2 regions of the Bradyrhizobium guangzhouense genome follow, and region 2 is predicted to be linked to the other one. Evidence: predicted binding sites of a transcription regulator. Region 2 holds the regulator's gene; the other holds the start of a gene.

Region 1 (7,506 bases), 2.8 Mb from region 2:
ATATCGGGCAGCCGCGCGTCGTCCTCGTCGTCGCCGCCGGTGGCGGGATCGAGGTCCGGCAGCACCGCTTCCTGGGGCGGGGCGTCTGTCGCGGCTTGCGGCGCTTTGCGCGCGCGTGCCTCGCCCGGCTTGTCGGGGGAATCGTGAACCATGGTGCGAATTTAGGCGCTGGGGAGACCGATTTGAAGTTCCGGCCGTGCCGCACGCACAGGATGGCGCATGCAGTTCCCGGTAACGCTTCCTTAAGTCTGTTAACAGCGCGGTAACGGGTCTTAACAGCCCTTTAACTTAAAACTCTCGATAAATCTTACGCGAAAAAGTGGTGGTTCCGTAACCATGCGGTTGTGCCCTCGCGCGGCGGTGCGGGCAGCGCGTCCAGTTACGGCAGTTGCGTTGGAGTGTGGAATGAAGAGGCTGGTTGTGGGCGCGACCATGTTGGTTGCAGCCGGCTGGACGGCTTCGGCAGAGGCCGCCGATCTCAATTACGGGCAGCGGGCGCCCTATACGGTCAATCAGCCGCTCAATGCCTATAGCTGGGCCGGCCCGTATCTCGGTGCCAATCTCGGTTATGAATGGGGCTCGGTGAGCAACAATCCCGCAAAGCCCTCCGGCTTCGTCGGCGGCGCGCAGGCGGGCTACAATTTCCAGAATGGCCCCTGGGTCTTCGGCGTCGAGGGCGACATCCAGGCCGCCGGTGCCGATGACACCTTCGCGCCGTGGAAGTTCTCCAATCCCTGGTTCGGCACGCTGCGCGGCCGCGCCGGCTACGCCATCAGCAACGTGTTGGTCTATGGCACCGCGGGCCTCGCCTTCGGCGAGTTGCGCGCGCAGACTTTCGGCTGGACCGAGTCGCACACCACGGCCGGCTGGACCGCCGGCGTCGGCGCGGAAGTCGGCCTTGCGCCAAACTGGAGCGTGAAGCTCGAATATCTTTACGTCGATCTGTCGTCGAGCCAGTTCGCAATTACGGGCGTGTCAAACGGCTATAGCGCCAGCGTCGTCCGCGCAGGCGTGAACTATCACTTCTGATAGCGAAATAAGAAAATACCGGACCATAGCCTCCCGGCCGCGCGCGGCCGGGACTTTTTTTGTCAGGTCTTTTGGGGCAGGTCCGCTACGAAAGGATCACGAGATTGACCGCCTTCGGCCCCTTCCCCTTCTTGTCCGGTTCGACTTCGAATGTGATACGCTGTCCTTCGGCAAGGTCCTTCAGTCCCGCCCGCTCCACTGCAGTGATGTGAACGAAGACATCGCGACCGCCATCGTCCGGCTTGATAAAGCCGTAGCCGCGCTCGCCGTTGAAGAACTTGACCGTTCCCGTATTGGCCATCGGGAAACTCCCCCTCATTGCTCCTCCGTCGCAACGCAGACGCGCGCCGCGACATGACCGGGCATTACGAAGCCCGGGAGAGCTGGCCATCCTTGGGCGGACCCTTCGGTCCGACGGGATCTTTCTTAGGCCTTCACTCCGCCGCAACCATTCGCGGAAGCGGAACGTAAAGCCAGTCACGGAAACAGCATAATACGGTTCTTTGCAGATTGACTACCGCTACTGCATATTTTTCCCAAGAATGCCGGCGGTTTAGGCCTTTGGCACCTCCAATCGGAATCTGGCAGCTCCACCTTGGCCGAGCGGCATTTCCAGCTCGGGCAGGATTGTCTTGAGCTCGCTCTGCAGCGTGTAGGGCGGATTGACGATCAGAAGTCCGGTCGAGGTGAGGGCCGCGCCATCAAGCTGCGGCGCGACGCTGAATTCGAGGCGGAGACATTTGCCCGGAGTCTTTGCTGCGGCTGCCGTGCGCGCCACGAGTTGCGCCAGCGTGTCGGTGGCGCGCCTGGATTTGGCGGGGTACCAGATTACATAGATACCGGTCGGCCATTTCGCGAAGGCCGTGGAGAAGGCTTCACCCAGCCTTTCGAACTCGTCCTTCGCCTCGAAGGGCGGGTCGATCAGCACGAGCCCGCGCCGCTCCTTCGGCGGCACGAAAGCCGGCAGCGCCATCCAGCCGTCGAGATCGACGACGCGCGCCTGCTCGTCCCGCCGCAGCACGTCGATCAGCGCCTTGCGCGCCTTCGGTTCCAGTTCGCAGGCCACGAGCCGGTCCTGTGGCCGCATCAGGCCGCGGGCGATCAGAGGCGAGCCCGGATAGACTTTGAGCTCGCCCTTCGGATTGAAGGCGCGAACGATGTCCAAATAGGGCTTGGTCAGCGCCACTGTCTCGTTCGAGAGGCGCGCCTGCATCAGTCGCGCGATTCCGGTCAGCCACTCGCCGCTGCGGCGCGCTTCGTCGCTGTCGAGATCGTACAGGCCAGCACCCGCATGGGTGTCGAGAACCCGGAAGGCGGCCGGCTTGTCCTGCAAATAAGTAAGGATGCGCGTCAGCACGATGTGCTTGATGACATCGGCAAAGTTGCCGGCGTGAAAGGCATGACGGTAGTTCATGGGGCGGACCACGTTGTCGGGTGTGATCTCACCCCTTGTCATTGCGAGCGCAGCGAAGCAATCCAGAATCGTTCCGCGGAGACGGTCTAGATTGCTTCGCTGCGCTCGCAATGACGGGGCTAACCGCCCCTGATTGGCGGCATCGTCACCTGGTCGCGGCGGCAGCTGCGGCGTTCGAGCTCCTCGCAGGCGCGGAATTGCAGGTCCTTGCTGAGGCAGATGCGGACCTCGGAAAGCCGGGTCCGGTTGCAGGTCACCGAGACGGCTCCGTTGCTCAGGCCGGGATTGGCCTTGATGAAAGCTTCTTCGACGTCGCCCGGCGCCACGGTCTTGGTCTCCGACAGGTCAAGATATTCGGCCGGAATCTTGATCGCAGCGCGCGCTTTGCGGATCGTCTCGAAATAGTTGCGGCCGTCGAGCCCGGAGCAGGTGCCATGCTTGTCCCACTCGTTGAAGATCAGGCCCGGCGCCGGCATCAAATCGAGCATCGAGGAGACGATGTTGCGACTCAGCCGCGGTGAGGGCCGCTGGCAATATTCCGGAAAGCCGCTCTCATATTGCGGCCATAGCCCGTGCACCACAAAGGAATAGGGCCGTCCCTCGCACTGGATGTTGGAGCGCCCGCCGCTGCGACCGCGCTCTGCTACTTCCTCGCAGAAGGACGGCGACCACGACAGTGACAGCACATAGTAATCGAATTCGCCGGGCGCGTTCTGCCGCTTGTCCTGCGCCTTTGCGCCGCCGGCCAGCGAGGTCAGTCCGGCGGCAAGGGTCAGCGAGACAAGGGTCAGCGAGATCACGAGACGGGAGAATGACTGCAATCTAAAATCAAACATGGCGACGCCCCTCAACCAGACTGTGCAATCAGCCTAGCAGCCAACAAGAACATTTCAAGAACAAAATTCAAGCAACCGATGCCCAGTTGCTTGGTCGGGCCGAATCAGACGCTTCGGCTCAGGGCTTTTCCGTTCAGGGCTTGGCGGCGCGGCAGGACGGATTGTAGGCCCAGTTGCGGTCGAGCCCGACCACGCACCATTCGACGCCCTGGCCGTAGCCGGCAAAGCCGCCATCCTCGATGATCGAGAAGTGCACGCGGCGCACCTTGCCGTCAGTCAGCATGGCCTCGCCGGTGCAGTAGCGGCGCGGAATGTTGTCCGATGCCCAGGGGCGGAAGGCAGTCTCGTGAACCGCCGCGAAGCCTGTGATCTTCAACGGCGAATTCCAGAACGAACCTTCCTTCTCCTCGAACTGGGTCGCAATCGTCGGCAGCGCCTTGTCGCATTCGGCGACATTGCCATCGTAACGCGGCCCGCTCAGCCAGAAGTTCAGCTCCAGCGGATTGGCTGCCTTGGCTTCGCCGAACGACAGCGCCCCGAACGTCAGGCCGAGAACGGCGGCAAAGCGGAGCGATTTCAGGGAGGGGGCGCGCATGGGCAATCCAGACAGCATGATCTGCGAGGGTCGGACGGTGCCGCGAAGGCCGGAGGAGGTCAAGTGCAGCGCGGCAACACTCGGCCAGGAGTTGATCACAACGTCGCATCCGGGAGGCCTTCCGTTCTTTTCACCGCCGCGCCGGCACCGTAAGCTGGCGCCAACCAATCGGAGTGACGGGAATGCGAATCATTGCGGCCGCGGGCCTTCTTGCCGGCCTGGTTGTCTCGGGGATGATGGCGAGCCAGTCGGCGCGCGCCGATATCCTGCCGGTGCCGCCCTTCAAGGGCAACGACACCGGCGGCATCATCGCCTATTCGATGGCGACGCAGGTCGATGCGCGTCAGGTCGCGGTCGATCATTGCGCGCGCTACGGCAAGGTGGTGAAATTCCTCGCGGTGCAGGCCTATGAAGGCGGCTACATCTCGTTTTCCTGCCGCTGGGTGCCCTATGGCGCCGCCGACCGGCCGATCCGCACGCTCTATTGAGGCGTTTCGGAACGCCGACAAGGTCACGCCGAAGAAAAAGCTTGGCCATCTCAGCCGGGAGTCTCGCATGACGCGCAAGCTCGCTTTGCTCGGATCAGCCGTTTGCCTCGTGTTGTCGGCGCGTGGCGCCCTTGCCGACGATCTGCCGGTGCGCAGGGCCGGTCTCTGGGAAATGAAGATGGTCAGATCAGGCTCGGCGATGCCGGAGATGACCATGCAGCATTGCACCGACGAGGCCGTCGACAAGGAGATGAGCAACAACATCTCGCCGATGGCCAAGCAAGTCTGCTCCAAGCAGGACGTCAAGAAGACGGCCACCGGCTATGTCAGCGACTCCGAATGCAGTGTCGCCGGCATGTCCACGACCTCGCATGCCGAGATATCAGGCGATTTCAACTCGGCCTACACCGTGAAGACCTCCTCGCATGCCCAGGGCGGCGCCGCCGGCACCGCGGGGCGCGACACCACCATGACGCTGGAAGCGAAATGGCTCGGCGCCTGCAAGCCGGACCAGAAGCCCGGCGACATCGTGATGCCCGGCGGCTTCAAGATGAACGTGCGCGACGTCGACAAGCTGAAGGCACTGCTGCCGAAATAGAGGTGCAGTCGTCGCACGGAAGTCGGTGGGCTCCCTCGCCCCGTTCTTACGGGGAGAGGTGAAGAACAGCTACACCGGTATCCGCACGCTCGCGCGTAACCCGCCCATCGGGCTGTCACCGAGCGTGATGTCGCCGCCATGCGAACGGGCGATGTCGCGCGCGATGGCGAGCCCGAGGCCTGTGCCGCCTTCGTCCTGGTTGCGGGCGTTGTCGAGCCGCAGGAATGGCTTGAATACTTCCTCGCGCAAATGGGAGGGAATGCCGGGGCCGTCGTCGTCCACCGTGACGATCAGATAGCGGTGGTCGCGCTGGCCGGAGATGGCGATCGCCTTGCCGTAGCGCGCGGCATTGGTGACGAGGTTGGCGAGGCAGCGCTTGAACGAGGCCGGCTTCACCGTCACCACGGGCAGCCCGGTGAATGTCACGGTCGCGATGTGGCCGTGGCGTTCTGCGTCGCTGCGCAATTCTTCGAGCGCCTGCGCCATGTCGGTCGGTTGCGACTGCTCGCCGGAATCGCCGCGGGCAAAGGCGAGGTAATCCTCCAGCATCATCGACATCTCGTCGACGTCCTTGCGCATGCCCTCGAGCTCGGGACTGTCGCCGATCAGCTCCAGCTCGAGCTTGAAGCGGGTCAGGATGGTGCGCAGATCGTGGCTGACGCCCGCGAGCATCGCGGTGCGCTGCTCCATCGCACGTTCGATGCGCGACTTCATCTCGAGGAAGGCGCCCGCCGCGCGCCGCACCTCGCGCGCGCCCCGCGGCCTGAAGTTCGGTGCCTCGCGGCCCTTGCCGAAACTTTCCGCAGCGTCCGCAAGCCGCAGGATCGGCTTGATCTGGTTGCGCAGGAACAGCACCGACACGATCAGCAGGATCGAGGACGTGCCGACCATCCAGAACAGGAAAATCTCCGAGTTCGAGGCGTAAGCCGCGCTGCGCTGTGCGAACACCCGCATCACGGCATCGTCGAGCTGGATGCGGATCTCGACGAGGTTGGAACGACCGACCGTATCGATCCAGAACGAGCGTCCGATCTGGCGGCCGAGCTGCACCGACAGCGTCTGGTCGAGCAGCGAGAAGAACGGTTTTGGTCCCGGCGGCGGCATGTCGCCGGCCGGCAGGAAGTCCACCACGAGGCCGAGACGTTGCTGCGCGATGCGGCGGATCTGGTCGCGATCCTTGTCCTGCGGATAGCCCTTGTAGACGTCGATCAGCGCGGCGATGTCCTGCACCACCGCAGCCGACAGCCGGCGCGTCACCGTGTTCCAGTGCCGCTCCATGAACACGAAGGCGACGACCGATTGCAGGATCACCATCGGCACGATCATGATCAGCAATGCGCGCGCATACAGGCCGGTCGGCATCCAGCCCTTGAACGCATTGCCCATCCAGCCATTGACGGCAGAGACGCGCCCGGCTGCACTTTTCAGCAGCGTCAGGCCGGTGTCGATCGTGCTCATCTAGCGCGCTTCACTGGTCTATGGCGAGGCTACCAGCCGGTAGCCGATGCCGCGCACGGCTTGCAGGAACAGCGGATTGGCGGGATCGGTCTCGATCTTGCGCCTGAGACGGTTGATCTGCACGTCAACGGCGCGCTCGTTGACGCTACCGTTGCCCGTCAGCGCGCTGCGCGGCACGGTCTCGCCCGGCGTCTCCGAAAGAATGCGCAGCATCTCGCGCTCGCGGTCGGTGAGGTGAATGACCTCCTCGCCCTGGCGCAACTCGCCGCGATCCAGGTGATAGACGTACGGGCCGAACGCGATCTTCTCCACCGCGGCGGCCTGGACCGGCGGTGCGGCGCGCTTGAGGATGTTGTTGATGCGCAGCGCCAGCTCGCGCGGCTCGAACGGCTTTGCGACATAATCGTCGGCGCCGATCTGCAGGCCCTCGATGCGGGCCTCGGCCTCATGGCGCGCGGTCAGCATCAAGATCGGCACCGAGGAGGATGTGCGGATGAAGCGGGCGAGATCGAAGCCGGTTTCGCCGGGCATCATCACGTCGAGGATCAGCAGGTCGAAATGCAGTCCGAGCAGTTTCGCGCGAGCATCGCCCGCGCTGGCGGCGGTGGTGACGCGATAACCTTCGGCCGCGAGAAACCGCGAGAGCAGATCGCGGATGCGGCGGTCGTCGTCGACCAGCAGCAGATGCGGGGCGTCGTCGGCGGGTTGCGCCGGCGGGCGGGCGAGCGTGGCAGCGAGCGGCACCGTCACTCCTTCGAGGCTTGATTGGTGGCGAAGATCGTCTCCAGCACCTTGTCCGGATCGTCGCGGTCGATCATTGCGCGCAGGAAGCGCTTGACCGTCTCGGCATCATCAGGTGCCATCTCGGCAAGCGCCTTGGTGATCCGCGTGGTCTGAAGGCCGGCGAGCTTCTGCACCAGCGCCTCGCCCTTGGGCGTGGCGTAGAGCAGGCGCTGGCGCCGATCATTGTCACCGGTCTTCTGCACGATATAGCCCTCGTCCAGCAGTTGCTTGAGCACCCGGCCGAGCGATTGCTTGGTAATCCGGAGCACGTCGAGCAGGTCGGCGACCTTCAGGCCCGGATAGCG
Region 2 (7,506 bases):
TCTCGGGCGCGTCGTGCTCGACATCGATTTCTCCAGGGCGATCGCCTGCTGGGCCGGACATGCCGGCTGCAAGCCCGAAGCCATCGTCGGGCGCTATGTGCGCGACGAGGCCTACCGGCTGCACGAGGTCGGCAAGCTCAGCGACGAGGACTATTTTGCCTCCCTGCGCTCTTCGCTCGGAATCTCCATTTCGGATGACCAGTTCCTGGAGGGGTGGAACGCGATCTTCGCCGGCGAAATGCCTGATATCACGGAGCTCCTGCCCCGCGCGGCAAAACAGATGCCGGTCTATGCCTTCTCCAACACCAACCGCCCGCATGTAGACTATTTCTCGAAGCAATATGCCGACCTGCTCGGCCATTTCCGCGAGCTGTACCTGTCCTCCAGCATCGGGCTGCGCAAACCGGATGCTGAAGCGTTCGACCATGTCGTCGCCGCGATGGGCGTGCCGGCCAGCCGGATCGTGTTCTTCGACGACCTCGCAGAGAACATCGAAGGCGCGCGCGCCCGCGGCCTGACCGCGGTCCATGTGACCTCGCCGACCGATGTCGGGAATGCGCTGAAAGCTCTGGGGATCTGACCGCGAGACGCCGCGACCCGGAACTATTTCGCGCGCGGGCATGGAACCAAGTCGCTCTGTGCATTTTTATACAGAGTTCCGGGAACGAATGCCCGCTTCCGGACTCATCAGTCCGTTGGGAATTCTACATGGACTTATCATCGTGTTGGGCAAAACCTACCTCACCAAGCAGGCCTCGCTGCTCGTCAAATTCGCCAAGACCACCTCGGACTCCGAGCTTTCCGCCAAGCTGATGAGCAAGGCGGCCGACCTGAAGGCCCAGGCCGATCCGTTGCCGGACAAGGATCAAGGGCCCAAGGCGCCTGACGTCGCCGAAGATGGAGAGGCGGCAAGGGGAAATCCCATAACGCGGTCGTAGTGCCGCGCGCAGGCTGCCGCTCCTCATACCGGTTTGCCTCGCCCTCCGGATCATGTCGCGACTCAAGCCCTGCCCCAAGCGTAAGCTTCGCGGCGATATAACCCCTTTTGCCTCGGCCTCTCCGCTCGGCTAGAACCTTGCCGACCGAGTCCTTCGATCTTGTTGCGGGAGTTCACCGTGGCCCTCATGCCGGTTTCCGATGCGCTTGCCGCCGTGCTCGCCGGTGTAGAGCCTTTGGCTGAGGAAATGATCGCGCTGGATCAGGCCTTCCATCGCGTGCTCGCGCGCGACGTTGCCGCGCGGCGGACGCAGCCGCCGCAGGACATGTCGGCGATGGATGGCTATGCCGTCCGCGCGGCCGATGCGGCGAAGGTCGGTGCGCAGCTCACCGTCATCGGCGAGGTCGCAGCCGGCCGCCCATTTGCGGGAACAGTCGGCGCTGGCCAAGCCGTGCGGATCTTCACCGGCGGGGTCGTGCCCGCCGGCGCGGATGCGGTGGTGATCCAGGAAGACACCGTCGCGGACGGCAAGCACATCACGATCAAGGAAGCCGCCGTCACCGGGCGGCACATCCGCCCCGCCGGGATCGATTTCCGCGAGGGTGAGGTGCTCCTGCACAAGGGGATGCGCCTGACCGAGCGCGACCTTGCGCTCGCTGCCGGCATGAACCACCCGCAGCTTGCCGTCCGCCGCCGCCCGAAGGTCGCGATTCTCGCAACCGGCGACGAGTTGGTGATGCCCGGCTCGACGCCCGGCCACGGCCAGATCGTCTATTCCAACGGCTACGCCCTGCACGCCCTCGCCCGCAGCGAGGGGGCCGACACCATCGATCTCGGGGTTGCCGCCGACACGCTTGCCGCCACCACATCAGGCATTCGCCGCGCGCGGGAATCCGGCGCCGACATCCTGATCACGACCGGCGGCGCCTCTGTCGGTGACCACGACCTGGTGCAGCGGGCGCTGACCGACGAGGGCATCTCGATGGCGTTCTGGAAGATCGCGATGCGACCGGGCAAGCCGATGATGAACGGGCAACTCGGGCCAATGCGCGTGATCGGCCTGCCCGGCAATCCCGTGTCATCCTACGTCTGCGGCTTCCTGTTTCTGGTGCCGCTGATTCGCGCACTGTCGGGCCGTCAGGTGATTCATCATCGCCGCGAACGCGCTGTGCTCGGCCGCGACGTCGGCGCCAACGACCAGCGCGAGGATTATCTGCGTGCGCGTCTGCAGACGCGCGATGACGGCACGCTTCTAGCTCTTCCCGTCAATCACCAGGATTCCTCGCTGCTTGCGAATCTCGCTGCGGCACAGGCACTTCTCGTGCGTCCGCCGTTCGCGCCGAAAGCCGAAGCCGGCACGCCATGCGAGGTGCTGCGATTGCCCGAGTGAGCGCACCGTTCGCAACCGTTCCGCGAACTTTGTCGCGTTCACGGTAAATTAAGCAGTTGCGGAACATGTATCGAACATATAGTGTCCGTTCATGATTTGTTTCGAGCATGTAGCGGCTTATTGCTGAATTCAGCGTCTCGGAATCGAACGACATCGTCAGGGGGATTTTGGTCGAGATGTTAACGCGCAAACAATACGAGCTCCTGCGGTTCATCAGCGAGCGATTGAAGGAAAGCGGCGTGCCGCCCTCCTTCGACGAGATGAAGGACGCGCTCGACCTGCGCTCCAAGTCGGGCATCCATCGCCTGATCACCGCGCTCGAGGAACGTGGCTTCATCCGCCGCCTGCCCAACCGCGCCCGCGCCATCGAAGTGATCAAGCTGCCCGAACTCCAGGCGGCTGCCGGCAGCCGCCGCGGCTTCACGCCGAGCGTCATCGAGGGCAATCTCGGCAAGGTGCGGACGACGTCGAGCCCGCCCGCTGACGAAGGCGAGCGCCCCGTCGCGGTTCCCGTGATGGGCCGGATCGCGGCCGGTACGCCGATCGAGGCCTTGCAGACCCGCAGCCACACCATCAGCGTCCCGCCCGACATGCTCGGCGCGGGCGAGCACTACGCGCTCGAAGTGCGCGGCGATTCCATGGTCGATGCCGGGATTCTCGACGGCGACATGGCGCTGATCCAGCGCAACGAGAGCTGCGACACCGGCGATATCGTGGTGGCGTTGATCGACGACGAGGAAGCAACGCTCAAACGCTTCCGCCGCCGTGGCGCCTCGATTGCGCTCGAGCCGGCAAACGCCGCCTACGAGGTCCGGATCCTGCCGCCCAACCGGGTCAAGATCCAGGGCAAGCTGATCGGGCTGTACCGGAAATACTGAACCCGTCGCGCGCCGCCGCTGGCGAGCGTGCCTTCATGATTGGAGCGGGCGGTTGTCCGCTCCGGCTGGATAGTCTTTCTGGTTCTGCACAGATTATCCGGCCCCCTCTCCCGCGCTACATCCCCGGCACGCCACAACGAAGCACGCATCGCTTCGTTGCGCCTTTGCGAGACCGAGGAGACCGCCATGCGCAAGTTCTTTTTGATCACCGCCACGATGGCACTGATCGCAACGTCACCGTCGCAAGCCTTCGCTGCGCAGCCGCAGCATCACATTCGCAAGGCGCCCCAGGCGACGAGCGGGCAACTCCGCAATGCCCGCAACGCCGTCGAGCAGCCGGCGCAGCCAGCCTGGCCATATTCGGGCTGGTCGGCACCTGCCGGCCGCTAACGGAGAGGCTCGCGAATGCACGGGAGCAGGCTTTGTTCCTCGCGTGCCTGAAAAAGATATTGTGATGGCAGCCTGCAGACTCAAGCCGCAGATTTGCCCCCAACATCGCATATGATCGCAGGCTTCCACTCTGATAGAGGCCTGCGCCTCAGAAGAGGCGTGGGTGCTCTATCGCTGATGAGGAGCACCCGATGTGTGACTATAGCCTGCATGCCGTCGCGACGCGTCCCGCAGAAGTCGGCGAGACGATCGTCACGACAACGTTCCGCGGCACCTCGACGCGCGGCTTCGCCTCCGAAGCCGACATGTCGGTCGCGGTCTGCCTGCTGCCGGGGACGGAGCTCGCCTTCGCCGACAACGTCCGCTACGACAACCGCTGGATCTGGACGCGCACCATCAATTCGCGCGTCGGCAAGTTCGGCAAGGTCGATCCGCACATTCCCGATCGTCATCACGACGCGATCGAATTCCCGGATGGCAAATACGTCCTGGTGACCCAGCTCGTCGAAGGCCAGCGCGCGACCGTGCTGCAACTGCCGGTGGCCCAGCCGCTCGGTGAGCGCGAGCACAAGCCGCAAGTGACTGCCGACATCAGTCCGACGCCCCCGCGCCTTCCGATCGGCTGAGCCGTCATCCTTGGGCATGACCTCCGCGTAAGCGCGTTTTCGCGTTTGTCGCGCCGGGAAACCGCTACACACTTTTGCGGATCAGGCCTTAGTCCTCGGCCTGAAGGTCGGCCTCGGACGGTGTTGCGTCCTTCGCGCGCGGAGTCGCCGACCGTGGCACGAGGGTCCGTTCAAAATCTCCATCGCCGGCCGCCGCCGGCGACCAGGGGCGGTTTGCGCCCCGTGCCCTCACCGACTGAACCGCAAACCCATCGCCGCGGCGTGTCAGCGCCAGCGCGCCCTGGCTCACCAGACGCGGCCGGTCGACCAGCATCGCACCACAATCCGGCGGCGCAGGCCTTGCCGTCACCACCAGGGCCGCGCGACTGCAATCATCGGCCAGCGCGTCGATGCGCTGCGCCAGCGCGACCATGCGGCCGTCGGCAAGCGGCGTCACGCAGCCGGCATCGTCGCACGACACGCCGTCGCCGAGCGAAGTGCTCGCCGCATCGCGCGGATCGGCGTCCGCCGCAAGCCACTCCTTCAGCAGGAAATTGTCCTTCTTCGTCCTGATCAGATGCAGCTGCCCGTCCCTGCCTCGCACCGCGACGTTCTGGCCGTCACCCGCGATCAGGATGTCGGGTTGCCTGATAGAAAGACCCCAGATGGTCGCAGCCACGAGCACGACCGCTCCCGACCAGCGCAGCGGCGTGCGCAGCAGGCCCATCAGGATCAGGCCGAGGCTCGCAGCGATCAGCGGCGCTGTGCCGAAGGCGCAGACGTGACCGATCGCACCGGGCAATGCGGCCACCCAGCGCGTGACCAAAATCATCCAGTCGATGCCGATCCCCATCAACCACCAGAACACGCCGTCCAGCCCGAAGGGAGCCGCGAGCAATCCGAGCAGCCCGGCCGGCATCACCAGCGCCGAGACCACCGGCATCGCGCCGAGATTGGCGAGCACGCCATAGGGTGTGACGCGGTGGAAATGGAAGGCGGAGTAAGGAGTGGTCGCAAATCCCGCGATCATCGAGGCCATGAACAACATCGCGATCTCGCGGCCGCCCCACAGCGCGATGCGCGCGGTCGCCGAATGATCGGGCGAGGCCAACAGGCTCGGCATGCCGATCTGCACCATGGCGACGAGCCCGAGCGTTGCCGCGAACGACATTTGGAAGCTCGGATGCACCAGCGCTTCCGGCGCGAACGCGAGCACGATAAGTGCCGCCACGGCCAGGGTGCGGAATGTGATCGCGCGCCGATCGACGATGACAGCGATCAGCACCACCGCGGTCATGAAGAACGATCTCTGCGTCGCGACTTCGGCACCGGAGAGCAACAGATAGAACGCCGAAGCGGTCAGTGCGGCGGCGGCAGACCATTTCTTGATGGGAAAGCCCACCGCCAGTCCCGGGACGAGCGCGAGCAGCGCGCGGACCGCGAAGAAGACGACCCCCGCGACGACGGCCATGTGATAGCCCGAAATCGAGAGGACGTGACCAAGCCCCGAGATGAACATCGCGTCGTTGACGGGCGTGGTGATCGCGTCGCGGCGCCCGGTGAGCAGCGCGGTCGCGATGGCGCGGTTGTCGCCGTCGAGCGTGGCGCGGATGCGCGCGTCGATGGCATCGCGCAGGCCTTGCATGATCGCGGCATAGCGTAGCTGCAATCCGCCTGACACCGGCGGCGTCACGATCGTGATCGCCCCCATCGCAAAACCCGAGGCACCGATGCCTTGGAAGAACATGTCGCGCGAGAAATCGTAGCTGCCGGGCCGCAGCGGCGACAGCGGCGGCATCAGCCGCGCCTTCAACTGCACGAAGCTGCCGACATCGGGCGCAGTCCCCTTGCGCACGGAGAGGCGGACGCGCTCGAGCTTCACGTCGCTACGCTGCGCCTCCATCGCGGCGACGCGCAGCACGAAACGGTCGGTGCGCTCGCGGATGTCGCGGGTCTCGACGAAGCCCGACAGCGACACCGAATAAAGCGGCTTTGCGAGCACTGTATGCGCGATGCGTGCCGTCTTCCACGTCGCTGCGGCAAAACCGGCCGCGACCGCCGCGATCATGATCGCGGGCGCAAACCAAGGGCTTCGCCGCAACAGGACCGCGCCGAGCATGAGCGCGGTCGCTGTCGCAACCGTGACCCACAGCACCGGCTCGTGATCGGCGGCAAAATAGAGCGCGATGCCGCAGCCGAAGGCAACGGGCACCCAGGGAAACAGCCGGCCCGCGCCAGCCTCGGCCTTGGCCCATTCGCGCAGCGTGCCGCCGATCGCGGGCCAGACGCCAAACCCAGCCGGCACGAACCCGCCGGCCGATCGGGCCCGGCCTGTCGGCCAAGTCCCGGCAATGCCTTGCGACAAACGCTGCGGCCGGTCCGGCTCCGCCATTCCCTAAGGCAACCCCTGCGATATTAGACGGGGCCGGAGGCTACCGGAACGTGCAGCCCACCGAATAGCGGTACGGATCGGGAACGAAGAGGCCGCGCCCCTACTTTTCCTCTTCCATCGTCACGGCGACGTCCGCCTTGGCCGACAGGCGGACCTTGTTGCCCTCGACACCGGCGACGAGGCCCTTGTCGATGAAATGGTGGTGGCCCTTGTGACTGCCCTCACCGCTGTCCTTCCTGGTCAGCTTGATACGGTTACCCTCGACCTTGTCGACCGTACCGACATGAACGCCGTCGGCGCCGATGACTTCCATATGCTCTGCGATGTTCTGCATGGTGGGATCCTCGTTGGACCCACACAACGCGCAGGGAGCGCGTTCGTTGCTCTCGTCGCAATGACGATGCCGTGTGACGACGCGCCGGTCAGATCAACGGCGCCTTCGCCGAGGCATGGTGATTGACGATCTTCCAGTCGCCATCCTCGCGAATGATGACCCAGCTCATCTTGACGATCAGATCCTCCCGTTCGCCGGCGAGGTCGAACGTGATTGACGCACCCATGTTGATCATATCAGGCCCTGCTTGCGCCGCCCGCACCTCGGAGAACGTCGCGCTGGGCCTGCGCCAGCGCGGCAGGCCGTTGAAGTAATCGGCGACGCCGTCCCTGCCCCGATAGAGTTTTGGGTTGGAGCCGAAGAAGAACGCGTTCTTCGAATACAGCGACGACAGCGCAGCCGCATCGAGCGTGGCAAAGCCGGCGCACCATCTCGCGATGATGGCGGAAACGATGGCGTCGGCTTCGCTGCTCATATCCCCAAGCCCTTCTCAGCCCTTGGCCACTTCCTTCGCGAAGGTATCGCGCAGGCCGATGGTGCGTGAAAACACCGGTTTGCCCGGCGTCGAGTCCTTGTCGCG

The links. The regulator LexA, encoded in region 2, represses DNA repair genes until DNA is damaged. The targets are predictions, from matches to a motif close to TGTTCNNNNTGTGTTCNG.
Region 1: the regulator LexA is predicted to act here: its motif matches at 3,325-3,342, upstream of XH91_RS29975 (ribonuclease T2 family protein).

Annotation. Positions count from the first base shown of each region.
Region 1 is NZ_CP030053.1:6,283,741-6,291,246, reverse strand. It holds gene uvrC (excinuclease ABC subunit UvrC) at 1-152, opposite strand, end outside; gene XH91_RS29990 (outer membrane protein) at 406-1,029, shown strand; gene XH91_RS29985 (cold-shock protein) at 1,115-1,330, opposite strand; gene XH91_RS29980 (23S rRNA (adenine(2030)-N(6))-methyltransferase RlmJ) at 1,583-2,443, opposite strand; gene XH91_RS29975 (ribonuclease T2 family protein) at 2,563-3,279, opposite strand; gene XH91_RS29970 (hypothetical protein) at 3,413-3,874, opposite strand; gene XH91_RS29965 (hypothetical protein) at 4,057-4,362, shown strand; gene XH91_RS29960 (DUF3617 domain-containing protein) at 4,430-4,960, shown strand; gene XH91_RS29955 (ATP-binding protein) at 5,030-6,418, opposite strand; gene XH91_RS29950 (response regulator) at 6,437-7,168, opposite strand; gene XH91_RS29945 (MarR family winged helix-turn-helix transcriptional regulator) at 7,165-7,506, opposite strand, start outside.
Region 2 is NZ_CP030053.1:3,459,512-3,467,017, reverse strand. It holds gene XH91_RS16755 (HAD-IA family hydrolase) at 1-580, shown strand, start outside; gene XH91_RS16750 (hypothetical protein) at 723-938, shown strand; gene XH91_RS16745 (molybdopterin molybdotransferase MoeA) at 1,116-2,327, shown strand; gene lexA (transcriptional repressor LexA) at 2,504-3,205, shown strand; gene XH91_RS16735 (hypothetical protein) at 3,392-3,595, shown strand; gene XH91_RS38840 (hypothetical protein) at 3,787-4,221, shown strand; gene XH91_RS16725 (ComEC/Rec2 family competence protein) at 4,310-6,592, opposite strand; gene XH91_RS16720 (DUF2171 domain-containing protein) at 6,693-6,926, opposite strand; gene XH91_RS16715 (nuclear transport factor 2 family protein) at 7,015-7,401, opposite strand; gene XH91_RS16710 (glutamine--tRNA ligase/YqeY domain fusion protein) at 7,417-7,506, opposite strand, start outside.